Regions from separate parts of the Paenibacillus sp. Pae15 genome, predicted to be linked through region 1. Evidence: riboswitches for the same ligand, from Rfam matches in the RefSeq annotation. Region 1 holds a riboswitch; each other region holds the start of a gene.
The links. Region 1 has a riboswitch for cyclic di-GMP ahead of NR121_RS04455 (sensor domain-containing protein). Riboswitches for the same ligand answer to the same signal wherever they lie in the genome.

Region 1 (5,190 bases):
GCCGGATGTCGTAGCGGACAACGCTTCGTCGTCTCGCGTGTTTATCGGCTCGGGCTTCAGAAGTCCCGTCGGCTTGGAGCTCGATTTGATCGGCGTTACGTTATCGATCAACGGAGAATGGAAGGACGCCGGAGCGGGAGCGGAAGTATTGGGCCATCCGGCCGAATCGGTGGCGATGCTGGCCAATATGTTATCCCGCAGAGGTCAGTCGTTAAAGGCGGGTCAGGTCATCCTGAGCGGCGGCATAACGGGTGCGCACACCTTGAAAGCCGGGGATACGGTCACGGCGATCTGGGACCGGCTGGGAACGATGCAATTCAGGGTGCAAGGTTGAAGTGCCGGCTTACATTCATATTATTTATCGGGGAGGTTGGCGTATGCAGGAGCAAGGATTGTATGACACGATCGGCGGTCATCGCGTGTATTATCATGAAGCCGGACAAGGGGAGCCGCTGCTTTTGATTCACGGTTCCGGGCCGGGGGTTTCGGCTTGGGCGAATTGGCGTTTGGTGTATCCGATTTTATCGAAGCATTATCACGTATACGCTCCGGATCTGATCGGCTTCGGCTCGTCGGAAAAACCCCCTTCGGCTCAATACGGGGTAGACGCGTGGGTGGAGCAGCTGATCGCATTCATTGAAGCGAAGCATATCGGGCCGACGTCGATCGTCGGTAATTCCCTCGGCGGCTGTCTTGCTCTGCATTTGGCCTATCGAAGGCCGGATCTGGTGAAAAAGCTGGTGCTAATGGGGAGCGTAGGTGTTTCCTTCCCTCTGACGGAAGGTCTGGACCGTGTGTGGGGCTATACGCCGGATCCGGAAACAATGAGACAGTTGATCCAAATTTTTTCCTATGACAAAAGCTTTGCCGAAAACAGCGATCTGGTGCATATGCGTTATCAAGCCACTTTGAACGAAGAAAACCAGTCGGCCTTCGCTTCGATGTTCCCCGCCCCGCGGCAGCGCCATATCGATGCGATGGCTTTAACGGAGGATCAAGTCAAACGGATCGATTGTCCGGTGCTGCTCGTGCACGGTCGGGAAGACGAAGTGATTCCGGTCGAACAGACCAGCTGGAAATTGGCGCAGCTGCTGCCGGATGCGGAGTTTCATATGTTTTCAACATGCGGACATTGGACGCAGATCGAAAAGACGAATTCGTTCTGCACATTGGTGGAATATTTTTTGCAAAAATAGATGCTTTATAACGGAAAAGAAGCCGCGCCGCAGGCTGCCGCGGGCGGCTTCATGGCGTGATCGCCCGTCCGTTGAATTGAAAAAAGGAAATGTGCAGTGTGAAGATCAGGCTGGGGCCCTGGTCTTTTTTTCGTTCCCGGCGGATCATTTTACAATCAAGATATTGGAAATTAATTTTCGATCGTTTATAATAAAAACCAGGTCCGTCGTCCTAGAAACAGGAGCGCGCGAGAAGCGGACTATTCCTCTTCATGAGGCCGAAAGGCTACCCGTCAGTCCCGGCAGCCGGCCCGGATAAGGGTGTCTTTCTTGGAGTATTGTGAACGCAATGATGATCATAACCCCCATCTTTGTGGAAGCCATGATCAGCCATTCTCAACTGGGCACTTGAATGGCTGGGAGCGAGTAGTGCAACCGACCCCATAATCTATAGGGTCGGTTTATTTTTTACAATGAATTTCGGTGGAGCCGAACCATTCCGGCGGCATCCTTCCAAATCAAATTTAACGGGTGATGAGAGATGAGAAATCAAGGTTCAAATCGTGTGTCCGTTTCACCAACATATCCTTTTTTGGAAAGCCCATTATTCGAAAAGGACGAGAAATTGAAAAATATTTTAAAGGAATTGGCCGATATCAGGCATGCCTTGGACCAGTCCTCCATTGTGGCCATAACCGACCCGCGCGGGATCATACTCTACGTTAATGAACAGTTTTGCAGAATCTCCCGATATGAAAGGGAAGAATTGCTTGGTCAGGACCATCGGATACTTAATTCCGGGTATCACTCCCGTGATTTTTTTAAGAACATGTGGGCCACCATCGGATCCGGAGATATTTGGCGGGGGGAAATACGGAATAAAGCCAAAGACGGATCATTCTATTGGGTAGATACGACCATCGTTCCTTTTTTAAATGAACAAGGAAGACCGTATCAATATGTTTCGATTCGAAATGATATCAGCCTCCGAAAACAAATGGAAGAAGAGATCAGGAAAAGCGAGGAAAGATACCGTTTAATCACCGAAAATTCGTCGGACCTGATTTCAATCATTGATGCGGAGGGGAATTTTTTGTATGTGTCTCCTTCCCACGAAAGCTTGTTAGGACACGATTTGGCTGATTTTGAATCCAGCCAAATCCTTCAATGGGTGCATGAAGAAGACCGCGAGACGGTCGTTGATGCGATTGAGAGCCGGCTGGCCGCCAGAAAAGAGTCTCCGCCGCTGGAGTTCCGGGTCCGTACGAGGGGCGGCAGCTATTGCTATATGGAAACCAAGATCAATCCGATCCTCAACCAATCGGGCGAAGTCAACAGCCTGACTCTGATTATGCGGGATATCACCGAACGGAAAAAGTCGGAACAAACGATTTACCATTTAGCTTACCACGATACATTGACGGATTTGCCGAACCGGAGATTATTTATGGATCGGTTGCGTAAAGAAGTCCATCAAGCTAAGCGCCGTCATTCGCAATTGGCCGTCATATTTCTTGACTTGGATCGGTTTAAATATATTAATGATTCGCTCGGTCATGAGGCCGGAGATCTTTTTCTCATCGAAGCAGCCAAAAGAATCAGTCATTGCATTCGTTCGAATGATATGGTCGCCCGATTGGGGGGCGATGAGTTTATCGTATTATTGACGAACCTGTCGAGTTCGGCGGAGGTCGAATCCATATCTCAAAGGATCCAAACCAGCCTCCAGGAACCAATCGAGCTGTTCGGGCAGCGCCATTGTATTTCTTGCAGCATGGGTATCGCCCTCTTTCCATCGGATGGGAGGGACCCGGATGAATTGTTAAAACGAGCGGATATGGCTCTATATGCTGTGAAGGATAGCGGCAGGAATGGAGTTTCATTCTTTCATTCGGATATGGAAGAACGTTCTTTGGAACGCATCCTGTTGGAAAATGAACTGAAAAAGGCCATTCAATATGAGCAATTTCGTATTGATTATCAGCCCAAACTTGACCTTGCGACAGGGAAAGTAACCGGCATGGAAGCGCTTGTTCGTTGGGATCATCCCGAATTAGGGAGGATCGCGCCGAATAAATTCATACCTATAGCCGAAGAAACCGGATTAATCATTCCTTTGGGAGAATGGGTTCTTCGCCGAGGATGTGAGCAAAATAAACATTGGCAGGATCAAGGATACCCTCCATTAAAAGTATCCGTGAATTTGTCTGCCCGACAATTCTATCAACCTGACCTGTTGGACATGATCAGCAGGATATTGAAGGATACCGGACTGGAACCGCAATGGCTGGAACTTGAGGTTACAGAAAGTATTTTTGCGGACATAGACAATGCGGCAGCGATTCTGCAGGAAATCAGGAATTTAGGCGTTCATACGTCTATCGATGATTTTGGAACGGGATACAGTTCATTCAGTTATATCAAGAATCTTCCCATAGACACCTTGAAAATCGATGCTTCTTTCATCCGGGATATTCACCGGAATAAGGAAAGCCATGCGATTGTAAAGGCGATACTGACCATTGCCCAAACGTTAAATCTAAGCGTGATTGCCGAGGGAGTTGAAATTCCGGAGCAGCTGGCCGTTTTGAATGAGGACGGATGCGGTCACGGGCAGGGCTTTCTATTCAGCAAACCGTTGTCCAGTCAGGATTTTGAGAACTATTTGAAAGATTTGCCGATAACCACCTAGGCATTGTACCTATTTCTCCCCTATGCGGGTGAACAGGTCAAAGAGACCAAGAAAACGAATGCATTGGCCGAAGAGGGGATTCCCCTCTTTTTTGTTTTCATCGTATTTTTTAAAGCCAAATGAGGGACTGGGGTGTCTAATAAGTGAAACCGGGAGGAGGGAGACGACATTTGGATACCATCAACCTTGTCCAAAAGGCGCAAAAGGGTGATGAAACGGCCTATTTGGAACTTTTTAGGCAGCATGAGGAACGGATTTACCGCATGGCTTTTGTCTATGTGAAAAATCAGGAAGATGCTTTGGATGTAGTCCAGGAAACGGCTTATCGCTCATTTAAATCGATAAAGACTTTAAAGCAACCGCAATATTTTAAGACCTGGCTTACAAAAATCGCCATTCGTTGTTCTTTAGACTTACTACGCCAGCGAACCAAGGTGATTCACTTTGAACCGCGGAAATGGGATTGCGTACGGACGGAAAACGAAGATGATGTAACGATCTCCATTATGCTGGATGATATCATCGAGAAATTGGATGAAACGGAAAAAAGCATCATCTTGTTAAGATTCTATCAGGATTACACCATCAAGGATGCAGCAGAGATGCTGGAGCTTCCATTAGGAACAGCCAAAACGGTTTTGTATCGGGCATTGGATAAACTTCGCGGGATGTGCGGGGAGGCGGAAGCGAATGGGAAATAACATCAAGAAGGAAATGGACAAAATAGAAATCCCGGCGGAGCTTCATCAAAGAAGTGTACTCGGTGTTCAAAAAGCAATGCAGGAACTTGCCGGGCAAAGAGATGGGAGCGGTATGGGAATGAAACGGTTATGGCAAGGAATTGGGGGCGTCATCGCCGCTTCCGCCTTGGTCTTTGCATTAATGATGGCAGTTGAACCCGGCCTTGCATCATCCGTTAAGGGATACTTTAAAGATATAGTAAACGGGAGAGGGGCAGTAACGGGTACGGAATATAGGCAAGCGACCGATGAAATCAAGGTTGAACTTGGCGAGCCTGATATGAATGCAGAGAACGCCGTTGTGCCGCTGACCGTAACCATACTTCACGGAACCAGTGTACCTTATCGTGAGATCGAGGTGGTCTCGTTGGGGGAATTCACGATTGTCGGAAGCTCGGGTGAAATGTTGGATGACAAGGAAGTGACCGTTCAAGCGATAACGGATCAGGACTACAGCTTCGAGATCCGGGATTCCAGTAAACTTTTATCGGAAGCTGTACCCGACGACAATAGCAGTAAAAAATTTCAAGCCCGTCTGATCATACCAAGAGATATTTTTGAACGAAATCATCATCTTGCGTTA
Region 2 (5,190 bases), on a different contig from region 1:
TGATAGGGTACGCGTTGGGGCGCCTTTACCTCGGGAACGGGCTGTGTAGCAGGAGGCGGAACCGGTTGGACTTCATTGCCGGAGGGGCTGTTTGGAGCGGAGCCGGCTTGTTGGCTTGGCGGCGTCGGCGGTTGCTCCGCGTCTGATCTTGTGAACACTCCGGGCCCGAGCCATACGGATATGGACAACAGTGCTGCGCCCGCGATCGCGATGGCAATTGCTGTTCCCGTTTTCATCTTCTTTCACCTCCTTCCAAGGCGGATGCGTGATGATTTTGAATATTAGACGATCTTGGTTCACCCTTGGTTCACCCGTTGGAAGGCAAAAAGCGGTGAAGGTATTCCGGTCTTTTATGGTATGATGTAAACAGGCGCAAGCCGGAGATGGAGCCCTCAATGACGAATACATAACCCGGGAGCGCTTTTGAATTGGAATTGTGCAGTTTTGCGGATGAACACGTTGAACGTAAACCAATGTGCGCTGAATGCATAGAAGGCGGATTCTGTCGGCCGATGCCTTTGGCTCATGAAGAGGAGGGAAGGTTAGATGCAATACCGTACATTAGGTAAAACAGGAATGAAAGTATCCAGTCTTTGCTTCGGCACAATGTCCTTCGGAGGTGCAGCCGACGAGGCAGCCTCTATGGCCATGTTCCGAAGATGCCGGGAGGTAGGCATAAATTTCTTCGATTGCGCCGATGTGTATAATAAAGGGCTTGCAGAAGAAATATTGGGCAAGTGCATTGCCGGAATCCGCAATGATGTCATTCTTACCAGCAAAGTTCACGGGAAGACCGGAGAGGGCATCAATGACCGGGGCTTATCACGCAGGCACATCATGCTTGCGGTAGAGGAAAGCTTGAAGCGGCTCGGAACGGACCGGATCGAATTGTATTTCGTTCACGCTTTCGATTCGGAAGCGGATATGGAAGAGATTTTGCGGGCTATGGACGATCTTCAGCGGCAGGGAAAAATACTGCATCCGGCAGTCAGCAACTGGGCGGCTTGGCAGATCGCGAAGGCGCTTGGGATTTCAGCCAGGGAAAGCCTTGCCCGGTTTGAATGCATTCAACCGATGTACAACCTGGTGAAACGTCAGGCGGAGGTCGAAATTTTGCCGATGGCTCAATCCGAGCGGATGGGCGTCATCTCCTACAGCCCTCTGGGAGGCGGACTGTTGACAGGGAAATACGGTGTCGGCCGAAAGCCTGAACTGGGGCGGCTCGTTGAGCAGGCGAATTACAAGCTTCGTTATGCCGATGCAGGCTATTACGAGACGGCGGACCGCTTCACCCGGTACGCGGATGAGCATGGCGTTCATCCGGTTTCATTAGCGGTGGCATGGGTCATGTCTCATCCCGGGATCACGGCCCCGATCATTGGCGCCCGCAGTGTTGAACAGTTGGAGCCCTCGCTTGGAGCGCTGAACATAGACATGACTCCGGAGTGGAGAAAGGAGATTTCCGCACTATCTCCTGAACCCCCATTGGCGACAGACCGATCCGAGGAAGCTGCCCATTCAAGATGAAACCGGATGCTGAAGAGGGACGGGCACGTCAGAGGCAGCATAAGCAGCGGACATCCGGGATTCTCATATTAAACATGGCGCTCTACAGCTTACTGATAAAAATTGACAAAATTGTGGCAATGCCTGGAGCGAACAGGTATAATTATAGATAAGAAAAGAAGAGCCGTTTAACCTTATTCAGGCCGAGAGTTCGCTCTTGTATTTTCACCATAGGATGCTATAATACATTTGATTATCGGTTCACTCGACTAAGGCAACCCTGGTAAAAGTCAAGGACGCAATGCTAAAGGGACTAATGTGCAAACTACGTCAGCCAGTTGCCGAAGGACCGGAGGAAATCGTCTGATACGGGCCTCCTTTACGGCAAACGGGAGGTCTTTTTTTAGTGACCCGGCATCTCATCTCAAGTTTTTTCGAGTGTTACAAATCAGCTTGACTGATCACTTGCCATTATAGGACCGTGCTGCCACTTATCCTTGCGTACATACATCATACAAGTGGGGGTAATCCGGCGTGAAAAAAATTATTATCGTAGACGATTCTTTATTTATGCGTATGATTCTCAAAAATTCCCTGATCGAATTTGGGTATGAAATCGTGGCGGAGGCAAGCAACGGGCTGGAGGCCCTGACGCTTTATTCCGAGCTTAAACCGGATCTGGTTACGCTGGACATAACCATGCCGGAGATGGACGGCCTTACGGCGCTGAAGGAAATCAAGACGATGGACCCGGATGCCAAAGTCATCATGGTGTCGGCGATGGGGCAGCAGGCGCTTTTGATTCGTGCGGTTTCTATGGGGGCCATCGATTTTATCGTCAAGCCCTTCAGCAAAGACCGTGTAAGGGAGGCATTATTGAAGGCTTTTGCCGGATGAACCGGCCGGTTTTTCAAATAGGCGTTGGGTATGGGATGGAAAGTTTACGGTCCGCCTTTGAAATCGTGAAAGATGAGGGGTGGGGCTAGCGCACCCATGAACCGTCCGATGATCTTGCGGACGTTTTTCTTTTTTGAGTTTATGGCGGGTTCTTTGTTACAATGTACATACGATGCTTGTCCTAAAGTAACCCGATTCCCATACCAAGGAGGAGTAACCATTATGGAAATTCGCTATCATGGGCATTCTTGCGTGCAGCTCAGTCACGAAGGACACTCTCTGATCATTGATCCGTTTATTTCCGGCAATCCTTTGGCAGCTACCAAGCCGGAGGATATCAAAGTGGAGCACATCCTGCTTACCCACGCACATCCGGACCATATTCTGGATACCATGCCGATCGCAAAAAACAATGATGCCACCGTCGTTGCCACCTTCGAGCTGGCAACGTATATGAGCTGGCAGGGAGCGAAGACGTTTGCTATGAACATTGGCGGCCGTACCTCTCTGGGCTATGCGGAGATCGAGATGATCCAGGCTTTTCACAGCTCCGGCATCGTGCTCGAAGAAGAGAAGAAGATCATCTATGGAGGCATGCCGGGCGGCTTTATCATCCGGTGGAACGGTTTGACGCTTCTTCACAGCGGGGATACCTCACTGTTCTCCGACATGAAGCTCATTGGCGAGCGCAACCAAATTGATGTGGCGTTTCTGCCGATCGGCGACGTGTTTACGATGGGACCTCAGGATGCGGCTCTTGCTGCAGAATGGCTGAAGGCCAAGACCGTCGTGCCGCTGCATTTCAATACGTTCCCGCCGATCAGACAGAATGCGCAAGCGTTCGCCGACAGCCTCACGTCAAAAGGGATTACCGGCAAAGCTTTGCGTCCGGGTGAAGTTTGGACGCTTTCATAGACCCGGGAGGTTTCGGCTTGAATCTGAACATTATACCCGTACATACGGAGGAGCAGCTGAATGACTGCTTTTCCGTTCGCATGAACGTTTTTGTACAAGAGCAGCAGGTTCCGCCTGACCTTGAAATGGATGAGTTCGACGTCTCATGGTCGGCGTGCCGGCATTTTCTCGCGGCGGACGGCGAGAAGCCGGTCGGGACTGCACGCTGGCGGATGTATGACTCCCGGACGGCGAAGCTCCAGCGGATCGCGGTGCTTGCTCCTTATCGCGGTCGGGGGATCGGCCGCCTGCTCATCCAGGCGATGGAGGAGGATATCCGGTCGCAAGGTGTGCCTGCGGTCATCCTGGATGCACAGACACAGGCGGAGCCATTTTACCGCAAGCTGGGCTATGAAACGATCTCTCCCGAACCTTTTCTTGACGCGGGCATATGGCACGTGCGCATGCGCAAGCAGTTGACCGGTTAAGGCTGAGAAGTCCCAAAAGTGGATATCATTATTTACTATATCGTGTACTCTGTATTCTGTAAGCTTCCGCTCCATTGACGCGGCGGCTTTTTATTTTTTCCTTACGATCTGTCGTGGATTAGGCTCGTCGGCAGGCTGCAATGTTTTTACGCAAAGGGGGCTGCGGGAGAGTATGAAAAAGGTGATTCCTAAAATTCCGGCCAGAGAATATGCCGGCTTGCTGCGCCAGTATCTGAAACCGCAGATGAAAAGCATGGCCGTTCTTGCGGTGCTGCTGTTAAGCGGCATCGTGATGCAGCTCGTCAATCCGCAAATCATCCGCTACTTTATCGATACGGCGCAATGGCAGGAGAGCAGCAGGCCGCTGGTCTTTGCCGCCGTGTTATTTATTGGCGTTACCTTGGTGCAGCAAGCCGTGGCGGTTGGGGCGTCCTATGTGGGGGCCAACGTTGGTTGGATTGCAACGAACCAATTGCGCGAGGCCGTGGCGGCGCACTGTTTGAAGCTGGATATGTCGTTTCACAAGTCGCAAACCTCCGGAGCCATCATTGAGCGGGTAGATGGGGATATCAACAATTTGTCCAATTTTTTCTCCAATTTCGTGATCATGCTGGTAAGCAATGTCGTGCTGGTTGCAGGCATGCTGGTGCTGCTGTTCCGGGAAGGCTGGCTGATCGGCACGGGGATGCTTTTTTTTGTGGTTTTTGCCATTGCCGCTATCCAGTATATCCGTAAATTTGCAGTGCCCCACTGGGGGAAGCTCAGGCAGATGAGCGCCTCATTTTACGGTTTCCTTAGTGAGCATCTGGAAGGTACGGAGGACACGCGCGCCAGCGGAGCGACAGGGTATGTGATGCATCGTTTTCATCTTCTGCTGCGCGAATGGCTGCCGATCCGTATACGGGCGTATCTCGGCTGGGCTTCTATGTGGATTACGACGCTGCTCGTGTTTACGATCGGAAACGCGGTAGCGTTGGGCATCAGCTATTATTTGTGGCGCCAGGGCTCGATTACGATCGGAACGGTGTATATGATTTTTTACTATACCGAGCTGATGGCCAAACCGATTGAGCAGATTCGGACGCAAATGGAGGACCTGCAAAAAGCCGATGCCAGCATTGTACGCATACGCGAACTGCTGCAGACGCAATCACTGATTCAAGACGGCAGGGGCGCCGCTCTGCCGGAAGGGCCGCTATCCGTTGAATTCGACCGTGTCGGATTCGGATACGATGCGGAGACCGCAACGCTGGAGGATGTGAGCTTCCGCCTCGAGCAGGGTCAGGTGTTAGGGCTTCTGGGCAGAACAGGCAGCGGCAAAACCACGCTGGCCCGGCTGCTGCTGCGCTTTTACGATCCGGGGCAAGGACGGATTGCGATCGGGGGGATTGATATTCGGGAGACC
Region 3 (5,190 bases), on a different contig from region 1:
CGGGGCCGGAATGGTCAGCATGGCGATCATCATCCAAAAGGCAAGCCATACCTTCCATGTCGTGGATGTAAGAACCTTCTTCACTTCTGATTTCCCTCCAATCTTGTATGCTTCGGCTCTTCCTGCCCTTCATTAATTTTAATTCATTACCTTCCCCTCATTTTCCTTCCGTCCTATCAAAAAACAATAATTTGTAACATTTTCAGCTGTCAAAAGCCAAAATAAGCCACCGGCGGTGACCTACTCATCTCATCGTCATACGATTCCCGAATGATATATAGCTCTCGTATGATAGGCGAACGAATGTACGGAGTCTCTTTGAATATGTTCCAATATCATATCCTGGATGGTGAGAAACACCTGAACATAATGACCGTCAAATTGCGAATAACTCTGGTTCAGCAGTTCTTCGCGAGCGTGCTGTATGGACATCCCTTTTTTATAGGGGCGATCCGATATCATACAGTCGAAAGCATCCAATATCGAACAAATGCGGGCATATACAGGAATGTCGTTTCCCTTCAAGCCGCTGGGGTAGCCTGTACCGTCCCAACGCTCATGATGATAATGAATGGTATCGATGACATCCTGATCGGTAATTCCTTCCATGATGGCCATCTGAACTCCGAAAAAAGCATGACACTTCATATATTTCCACTCTTCCTGTGTGAGCGAGGATTTCTTTTTCAAAATGGAGTCATGGATGTGTACCTTGCCAATATCGTGTAAACAGCATCCTGCAATCAATTTTTGGGTTTGCAATTCATCAAAGTTCAGATAGGCCGCCATCAGCTTGGCCATTTTTCCAACCCTTATACTATGCTCATAGGTCACTATATCTTTGACCAGCAATTGTGTTAGTCCGTTTACCGCCTGTTCACCGTTCACTGACATCACCCTTTCCGTAAAATACCTCTCATTGTCCTTATTTCATTCATGTCAATCGCTTGATATACTCTTGGTATCTGATCACCGCACAATCCAATTCCTTGCTTAATGCTTTAACTTCCGGATCGGATAAACAAAGCTTGATGTTGAATATGCCATGCATTTTGAATCGAATTCTCTCAATTTCTTCCGATAAATGTTTCAATCGCTTTTCATTAAAAACACCGTACATGGCCTCTCACCATCCTCACAGGCTACAACATCCTCTTTTTAACGAAGCCATCTTTTTCGATTACAATAAAAAAGAAAACCCTCCGAATGAAGGGTTTTCTTCCTCATTCCGGCGGCTGGCTGGCATGGTGTGTTTCCACACGTTAGCCCCTTTAGCTTTGCGACACCACTTTTCAATGGCTGTGCCTTGATCGGACTATCATTGGTTGTACATTGTTTACATTTGGTGCAAAAGAAATATGTATATCGTCAAAACTATCGACATGGATAGTGTTAATTTATGGTGTTTCGACATCTTTTCTTTTATTCTAACACATTTTCCACAATTTGACTATCATTTTTACGAGTCTTTAGTACTATATTTTAGAATATCATCTAGGTCTTTTTACATTAAAAAAACACCAGTACGAAACTAAATTCGCAGCTGGTGTGTTTTACATGCCGATTTCCAGTCCCCTGCCGGTTCGGAAGTTTTATATTTCGCGGCTTGTTGTCAACCCCCTAAAGCGTCCTTGAAGAGCCCCATTTCATTACCCGGGTGCAAACCCGTCCGATCAAATGCTTATCATGACTGATCACAAGCATTCCCATACCGCGCTTTTCGGCCGCCTCTAGCACCGCATGCCAGATTTGGGCCTGGGTTATGGCATCGAGCATCGTGGTAATCTCGTCGGCAATCAAAAAACGGGTGTTAGGACCAAGGGCCCTGGCGATACAGAATCGTTGGAGCTCGCCGCCGGACAACTCGCCGGGACGCCGGTTTAGCCATTCCTCCTCAATGCCTAAAGAGGCAAGAAGCTGTTCATCGGGGTCCCAGCTCTCCTTCAGTACGGACCGCATGAGCCATCGCGGGTTGACCGCTTTTTCCGGATGCTGAAATATCAGCTGAACCGGAAGAAAGCCTTTGGAAGGCAGAGGAGCGCCATTCAACAGAACGCTTCCCTCCTTGGGCTTCTCATAGCCGGCCAGCATGCGGGCTAAAGTGGACTTGCCGCAGCCGCTTGGCCCGACCAGCCCTACCACTTCACCGGGCTTGATCATGATGTCTATCCCCCTGAATATCCAAGAGGCCCTTTCGTAATGAAAACCCAGATTTCGCCCTTCAAGAAGCATGGATGCACCTCACCGATCCGCCGCGCAGCCATCGCATCTCGGGCAGAGAGTTCATGCATTCGTTCGTAGCCATCGGACAGCGCGGAGCAAACCTGCAGCCTTCAGGGAGCGCATCCGGATGCGGCTGAAAGCCCGGGATCGGCTCAAAACCGTTTTGCGGGAGCGCTCTCCACAATGCCTTGCTGTAAGGGTGCCGAAGCTTTTCCCCGCTGCCGGCGAAATCGTCCGGACGGGCCGTCTCTACGGTCGTGCCGGCATAAATGATGGCTACTTTATGAGCGATCTGCAGGGCTGCTTCGATATCGTGAGTGATGAACAACACACCGCATCCCTGATCAGCCAGCTCTTTGAAGAAGCCGAGCGTCTCCTTGACAACGCCGGCGTCGAGACCGGGAGTCGGTTCATCGGCAATGACAAGCTTTGCACCGCTCATGCTTGCCGTGGAGACAAGAATCCGCCTGGCCATTCCGCCTGACAGTTGAAAAGGAAACATGCGTTCCACTTCAGCCCCCAGTCCATACCGTTCAAAAATCTCCCGCTGTTTCTTGACCGCTTCTTTAGCGTCTCCGCGGTTCGTCCGAACCTGCTCTCCTACGCGCATCAACGGATTCAGATAATTGACCGATTGCGGGACAAGAGCAATCTCGCGCCCCCTTAACGCAGCTTGTCTGGCTGTCGTAAGCTCTTCTCCATCATAACGAATGGAGCCGGAGGTCTCCGCACTGTCCGGGAGAATCCCCAGGATCGCATGGGCCAACAGGCTCTTGCCTGCACCGCTTGACCCGACTAACGCAACGATCTCTCCGGCATGGACGGTAACATTCAGCTCCTGTACCACGTTCAGCTTTTTTTGCTGAAAACCGCGGGTATACTGCAGGAAGGAGATGCTTAAATGATTCACTTCCAAAAGAACGGACATTTCCGCACAAAACCTCCCTTACGTATGACTCATGACCCCAAAAAACTACTCATTCGACCTGTGCGTTTCCAGGAGCAGCCGCAGATTTTCACCTGCCGTATCGAAGGCCCGTACAATGATCAGCAAACAAAGGCCCGGAAAAAACGCCAGCCACCATAAGCCGGTCGATAAATATCGCATAGACTCGGACAGGATGATACCGATGGCCGGCTGATGAGGAGACAATCCCATGCCCAAGAACGAAATCGCCGCCTCATGCAGGATCGCATGCGGAAAAATAAGCAGCAGGCCCACCAACAGCTGGGGGATCAAATGAGGCGTCATATGTCTAACGGCTACCCACCAGCGGGACTTCCCGAATCGCCGCGAAATCTGAACAAACTCGGACGAACGCAGCTGCAGCACTTCGGCACGGATAATGCGCGCCAGACTCGGCCAATGGGTCAGGGCAATCCCGATGACAACCCCTCTGACTCCGCCGCCCAGAACAAAGCTGATCAAAATAAGCGTGACCAGATGAGGCACACTCAAAAACAAATCGATCAACCAGCCGATGATGCGATCAACCGTTTTCCCCATCGTTGCGGCGAGCAGCCCCAGAACGGCGGCAATGCTTACACTCGCAACCGCAGCCATCATTCCGACTTGTATGCTCAGGGTCAATCCTTTTAAGGTGCGTGTAAACATATCCCTTCCCAGCCAGTCCGTGCCGAAAGGATGAGCAAGAGACGGAACCCGATTGCGCAGTTCCAGATGGGTCGATAAGCTTACGTCACCCAGCCAATGCCCTGTGAACCATGTTCCTGCTATGAGAACAGCCGCAGACACAGCCAGGAACAAAGCCCTCTGTCTTGGATTGCATTTGGATGCAGAACGGAGGATGCGGCGTTCGGGGGCGATATCCCTCTTCATACGGAACGCCCCTCCCTGATCCTGGGATCTATCGCGCGATAGATCAGATCTGCAACTGTATTTCCCGTAAAGACGAGCACCGCGCTGAACAGGACGATGCCAAGCAGAAGCGGGACATCGCCCCGAAGGCCCGCTTCCACCGTGGCCTGACCCAAACCCGGGTACGAAAACACCTGCTCCGCCAGCACGGCTCCGCCAAACAGCTCGCTGAAGCCTGTAAACTGCAAGGTCACTGCCGGCAGCGCCACTGCGCGCAAACCGTGTCTCCAAAACAGCCAAAATCCGCGCTCTCCGCGGGCTCTGGCAAACAAAATATAATCGCTTGCGAGCACGTCCAGCAGCTTCTGCCTCGTATGCAGCGCGATGGGGGCGATGCCGATGACGCTTAACGTCAGTGCGGGCAATGTCATATGAAGCAATCTATCCCCCCATGTGACGTTCTCGGCGAGTACCCCGGCCGGAACACCCAGGCCGATCGGAAACCAGCCCAGCCACACGGCAAAGAAAATCAGCAGCACCAGACCCAGCCAGAAGGCGGGAGTGGAAGCCAACGTATAACAGTACCATTTGATCAGCTTGTCCAGCCATGTATCTTTATTCATCGCAGCGATTACACCCGCAGTAAAACCAATGAGTCCCGATAAAACCCACGAGACTCCCATTAGCGCAAAGGATGCGGCAAACCGTTCGGCGATCACTTCCCCAACCGGAAGGCGGTACATCATGGAGATTCCCAAATCCCCCTGCAGCACGGCGGCTCCCCAATGAAAAAAGCGCTCCAACAAAGGCTTGTCCAACCCCCAATATTGGGCAATTTGTTCCCGCTGCTCCGGACTTACCCGCATCATATCGGCTCCGACGTAGGCTTGAATCGGATCGATCGGAGAGTAGCTTACGAGCAGAAAGGAAATAAAGCTGATGGCCACCAGGAGAAAGACAAGCCGTATGCTCTTCATCCATATAAATGTAATCATGCTTCGCATCATGGGGTAATGACTCCGTTCTCCCTCTATTTCAGCCATTTCCACTCTTCGATGTTGTCCGTCACCGGCCATCCGTGACCATGAGGGTGTATTTTCTGCTTTCCGATATCGAGTCCGTCCTTGACCAAATACAGATGATCGATA
Region 4 (5,190 bases), on a different contig from region 1:
AACAATTTGGAATTGTTGTAAAGCCGGTTATACAACACCCCGAAATAACCGGAGTACAGATTGCTTTTGATCGCATTGCCTTGAATGTAAATGCTGCCGGTTGCCGTGACGGTAGCGTTGTAGACACTGCCTGAGATATACACATTGCCAAGCGACTCGACGATCATGCTTTCCATCACGTTTCCATAAATGATAATGTCGCCGGAAAAAACAATATGTCCCGTTTCAATATTGACATCGCCGGGTACGATATAAGCCTTCGTAATATCAAAAAACTTCGTTTGGTTGCCGGTGATGCGCGGTCTTCCTTCTCTAAGAGCGATAACGAAGCCGTCCTCCCGGATTTGCACCCCGTCTTTGGCTACAATAACAATATCCTTCGGTTCTTTTGGCCGAATGAAATTGCCATATACGTCGTAGCCGACGGTCCCTTCTTCCGGCGGAATTTTTCGGGCGATCACATCTCCCGGAGTGACCGAAGGAATATTTAAATGATTTCTGTAATCGACCACGCCCCCGATTTCCACATACTGATTTTCCACCTGCTCTGTGAAAAAGAGCTGCAGCTCCGCATCCTTTCCGGGAACCGGAGGCTTTCCCCGCGCGATCAGAATCGGCTCGAATGTCGGATTAAGCACTTCCTCAAACACTGCCCCGATGTTCCGGTTTTTCGTGATCGACAAACGATCCAGCTCAAGAATAATATCGTTAAACTCCAGTTTGTTAAGAATAATCGATTGGTCTTCTTCCGCTCTGAGAACCAAATGGGCGGCAGGCTCGCACTCGCTGAGCTTCCATACATACCTGACGGGTGAATGCACAAGCAGGTAGGCTTGCATACGATCCTCGGATACCTGAATTTCAAACAATGGAGATTCCTCTACGGACCACTCCAGCTTGTCCTTGGATGTTACGGTTACCGTACCGGAGACCGCTTCTCCATTTACAGTCAGCTTGACCGGGGGTATAGCCTCAATGGTAAGGGGCGACATCTCGTCATCCGACGTATGTACAAAAATTTCATTTCCGCTTACACTAAACCAGCCTCGGTTCGTATTTTCTTTATGCCCGCCGAGAGCTTCCTCTTTGGAATAATCCGACAAACCGGCACCATTCGGCGCTGAATCCAACGCCAACGATTTTATCATTTTGACCAATTCCATTTCCGTAATAGAGTCGGACATCCGGACTACCTCCTTCCTCTGAATCAAGCGTTTTGCAGCTTAGAAAAAATGCACCTTCTCCAGCCGGGGAAAGGTGCATGAAAAATACGTTCCTTCCATTATCGGCGGCATGGCTGCCATAGCATAAAATACTTTAGGCCCATTGCTTTGCGTCCTTGCCTTTCGACAAGTTTGCCATTATCGTAATGAAATATTCCGTTTTATAATTAAATTATAATCAAGCAGATCGGCAAACGACAACACGATATAAGACAAAAGGACTAATCCATGCTTGTAGAAAGTATTTTATGTGTCATTTTTCGCTAATATTCGACAAAAAGGTTAAAACATTGCATTATTTACACCCGTTTTTACATATTGTTACAGATCTAATCGCGCCAAAGCTCGGTAATCGGAACACCCAGTGCATCCGCAATACATTGTATGGTATATTTATGCGGGTTTGTAATTTTTCCGTTTCTCATTTTGGAGATCGTGCCCATGGACAGTCCGGTCAGCTCAGAAAGCCTGGTTGCCGTCATACGGCGTTCCGCCATCAGCATGCGCAGCGTAACAGCTATTCCCGACGGTTCCCGTGTTTGCCCGTTTGCCAGGCATTTGCCGACAAAGGCAATTCGGGTGACTTCCTGCCTGCCGTTTAACAGAGGTTGAAAGCGAAATTCCATATCTGCCTGTCGATGGTTATGTACCCACTCCAGCGCCATACTGAAGCCGGATGCGGACAATAAGGCCTGGCGGAGCGAGTGCCTTACCTGAAGCAAATGTTTGGATCCGACAAAAGAAAGAAACGGCTGCGCTAACAAATCTTTTCTCTGCAGATCCAGCAAGGGGCCGTGGAGCGAGCAATCGGTAAAGCGGAATTTCGTCGTCAGCGTTCCGCTTACCTCATACCCCGTACCCTGCCGTAAAATCCATTTTTTGTCGCTGACGTCTCTGACAACCATAATATAGTAATAGACCCCATCCATAACCGTTTCGCGTAAAGATAGCTCCACATCCACTTGATGCCCGTGTTTTACGGTCCATCTCTCTTCCGAAAACAGAACCTCATCATACTCAAAAAACTCCGGGCGCTTCAATACCCAATCCCTGTATTCAGCCGATAGAAAAGATAAGAAGGATGCCTGCCCCAGCTCTTCTTTTGTATAGCCGATGATCTGGAAAAAAGCCGGATTCGCCTCCTCGACCATGAATTGACGGCCATCCCATTTGCAAAGACAGATGCCAACCGCAGCCTTTTCAACCATCAAGCTTGCCCAACGATTCGGCATTGTGCTTTTCCAACCTTTCCTCTTTAAGAAAACAGTAATAAGCTATGATCCGTTGTATTCCCAAGCGGTCCCCATCTCCGCCCTCGGGCAGCTGCCTCGGTCTGCCTTCACTCAACCATGCCGTTACCGCGAGCACAAGCGCATCGACGATATCGTCCCGCGCCACCGCTTTGCGCGGATACCGCAGCATCAGCTCTTCGACAACCTCGTCGGCTTGTGCATACACGCCCCGCAGATGCGCCATACGCTCGTCAAAGCCCGCCTGGCTCTTCTTCCCGCTGCGCATCGGGCCGCCGAAAAGCTGTGCGAGGCAAAGCTCCGGATGCGACTCGCGAAACGTTAAGCGGGCCGCTTCATCCTGCCGGAGCAGCCGGTCCAGCATGCGAATCTTCGGGACAAGCGCCCAGGTTTGGCGCGATAATCCCCGACCGCTGAGCCTGCGCTGGAGCGCATTCGCCTGCGCATAATCCGTGGCACTCAGCACCTCGCGGACGGGCGCAGGGAATATGCTGGACGCCCGTCCGGGCTTCAGCAGCTGCCGCGCCAGCACATCGCAGCGTCGCGGCTCGCTGCCGTCGGCCAGACCGATCGGCATATCGATCAACAACAACGCTGCCTGCCGATACGCCGCCCATAGGCTTTCCAGGTCCTCGAACACCCCCGCCGTCCAGCTTCCGTCAATCGTAAGCTCCACCGTCAGCCAGCCCGCCGGGCAGCCGTCAATGCCTGCAAAGGAGCCGCCCTTCATGAGTTTTCCGGCTCCGCTTTGCCGGCACCCGGATTCAACTGCAAAAACCGCTCAGCCATAAACCTTGTCCCGCACTCCCGATCCCATTCGTCCGCGGCTTGCTTGTTTTCGTCCCGATCCGCCAATAAACAGGTATGCGCTTGCATAGTTGAACACGCCCTTTATCCCTTGGTCATTGTCTTTATTATACATCCTTTTGCATGGAACGGACATGCTGAGACAAGGACAAATAGCGCCTCGGCATCCGTACTGCTTTAAACGCAAAAAGCCGAGGATACATGGATTTCCATTCATCCTCGGCTTTTCATTCTTTCTTACTTCCCTAACTGGTGAATCGGATGGCCAAGCGCGCCTTCGGCAGCGTCCATGGTAATCTCGCCAAGCGTCGGGTGCGCATGGATCGTGAGCGCGATATCTTCAAGCGTGGCTCCCATCTCAATGGCCAGCGTCAGCTCGGCGATCAGGTTGGACGCTTCTGCACCGACGACAAACCCGCCAAGCAACAGTCCGCTGTCTTTGTCGCCGATCAGCTTCACGAAGCCGTCGGTGGCGTTCATCGATTGCGCGCGTCCGTTAGCTCCATACGGGAACTTGCCTACGACGACATTGATGCCCTTCTCTTTTGCTTCCGTCTCGCTGAGACCGACGCCCGCGATTTCCGGATCGGAGAATACGACGGCCGGAATGACTTTATAGTCCACTGCGCTGGGCAGACCTGCGATCGATTCCGCCGCCACTTTTGCTTCATAGGAAGCTTTATGCGCAAGCGCAGGACCCGGTACGATGTCGCCGATAGCATAAATGTGCGGCACGTTGGTCTGGCATTTTTCGTTCACCTTGATCAGGCCGCGCTCGCCAACCTCCACTCCGGCGAGTTCCAGGGACAGGTCGCCGTCCGTATTGGGACGACGGCCTACCGTAACAAGCACGTAGTCGGCCGTGATTTTCTTTTCCTCGCCTTTTACGGTGTAGGTCACTGTTACATCCTTGTCGGTTTGCTCGGAGCTCTGCGCCAACGCTTCCGTCACGATGTCTACATTCAGCTTTTTCAGGTTGCGCGCCACAAGCTGGGTAAGATCCTTCTCAAAGCCGGGAAGAATCGAATCCGATCCCTCCAGCACCGTAACCTTCGTACCGAATTTGGCATAGGTTTGACCAAGCTCGATTCCGATGTAGCCGCCGCCGATCACGACCATGCTCTTTGGAATTTCCTTTAAGGACAGCGCCTCTGTCGAGGAGATGATCCTGCCGCCGAAAGGAAACGCCTTGAGCTCGATCGGACGGGACCCCGTCGCAATGATGCAGTGGTTGAAACGGTACCGGGCCGTTTCGTTATCGTTAAACACGCGCGCCTCATGCTCGTTGATGAACAGCGCCTCGCCATGGAATACCTGTACTTTATTGCCCTTGAGCAGCATGCCGACGCCGCCGGATTGCTTTTTGACGATGCCGTTTTTCCACTCCTGGACTTTGTTAAAATCGATCGAGACATTCTCCGCCGAGATACCGACCGAAGCGGCATGGTTGACCAGCTCATATTGATGTGCCGCGGATATCAAGGCTTTGGACGGGATGCAGCCGCGGTTCAGGCAGACGCCTCCAAGCTCGGCCTTATCCACCACCAGCACGCTTTTGCCGAGCTGGGCGGCACGGATCGCGGCGACATACCCGCCGGGACCGGCTCCGATGACAAGCACATCGATTTCAACTGATGCGTCTCCAACTACCATAATGGATTACACCTCCATGACAAGCAGTTCCGGATCGGCCAGCAGCTGCTTGATATAATTCAAAAAGTTTTGAGCAGTAGCACCGTCGATAATACGGTGATCGAAGCTTAAGGACAATGCCATGACAGGAGCGACAACGATCTCTCCGTTTTTCACTACAGGCTTTTCCGTAATCCGGCCCGTTCCAAGAATCGCCACCTCAGGGAAATTGATGACCGGAGTAAAGAACATGCCGCCGGCGGAGCCGATGTTCGTAA

Region 2: another riboswitch for cyclic di-GMP. It lies ahead of NR121_RS16280 (response regulator); the one in region 1 lies ahead of NR121_RS04455 (sensor domain-containing protein).
Region 3: another riboswitch for cyclic di-GMP. It lies ahead of NR121_RS25280 (aspartyl-phosphate phosphatase Spo0E family protein); the one in region 1 lies ahead of NR121_RS04455 (sensor domain-containing protein).
Region 4: another riboswitch for cyclic di-GMP. It lies ahead of NR121_RS21545 (flagellar assembly protein A); the one in region 1 lies ahead of NR121_RS04455 (sensor domain-containing protein).

Annotation. Positions count from the first base shown of each region.
Region 1 is NZ_JALJRM010000004.1:28,449-33,638, forward strand. It holds gene NR121_RS04445 (2-keto-4-pentenoate hydratase) at 1-334, shown strand, start outside; gene NR121_RS04450 (alpha/beta fold hydrolase) at 378-1,196, shown strand; cyclic di-GMP riboswitch class II at 1,542-1,625, shown strand; gene NR121_RS04455 (sensor domain-containing protein) at 1,717-3,867, shown strand; gene NR121_RS04460 (sigma-70 family RNA polymerase sigma factor) at 4,038-4,568, shown strand; gene NR121_RS04465 (hypothetical protein) at 4,558-5,190, shown strand, end outside.
Region 2 is NZ_JALJRM010000019.1:48,590-53,779, forward strand. It holds gene NR121_RS16270 (polysaccharide deacetylase family protein) at 1-236, opposite strand, end outside; gene NR121_RS16275 (aldo/keto reductase) at 547-1,527, shown strand; cyclic di-GMP riboswitch class I at 1,770-1,852, shown strand; gene NR121_RS16280 (response regulator) at 2,041-2,403, shown strand; gene NR121_RS16285 (metal-dependent hydrolase) at 2,626-3,318, shown strand; gene NR121_RS16290 (GNAT family N-acetyltransferase) at 3,336-3,785, shown strand; gene NR121_RS16295 (ABC transporter ATP-binding protein) at 3,958-5,190, shown strand, end outside.
Region 3 is NZ_JALJRM010000001.1:199,344-204,533, forward strand. It holds gene NR121_RS00920 (stalk domain-containing protein) at 1-84, opposite strand, end outside; gene NR121_RS00925 (HD-GYP domain-containing protein) at 256-888, opposite strand; gene NR121_RS25280 (aspartyl-phosphate phosphatase Spo0E family protein) at 935-1,120, opposite strand; cyclic di-GMP riboswitch class I at 1,228-1,316, opposite strand; gene NR121_RS00930 (ABC transporter ATP-binding protein) at 1,621-2,232, opposite strand; gene NR121_RS00935 (ABC transporter ATP-binding protein) at 2,222-3,151, opposite strand; gene NR121_RS00940 (ABC transporter permease) at 3,197-4,063, opposite strand; gene NR121_RS00945 (ABC transporter permease) at 4,060-5,046, opposite strand; gene NR121_RS00950 (ABC transporter substrate-binding protein) at 5,073-5,190, opposite strand, start outside.
Region 4 is NZ_JALJRM010000033.1:36,012-41,201, forward strand. It holds gene NR121_RS21545 (flagellar assembly protein A) at 1-1,184, opposite strand, end outside; cyclic di-GMP riboswitch class I at 1,285-1,370, opposite strand; gene NR121_RS21550 (helix-turn-helix domain-containing protein) at 1,553-2,455, opposite strand; gene NR121_RS21555 (DUF429 domain-containing protein) at 2,424-3,203, opposite strand; gene NR121_RS21560 (hypothetical protein) at 3,200-3,349, opposite strand; gene lpdA (dihydrolipoyl dehydrogenase) at 3,518-4,933, opposite strand; gene NR121_RS21570 (dihydrolipoamide acetyltransferase family protein) at 4,940-5,190, opposite strand, start outside.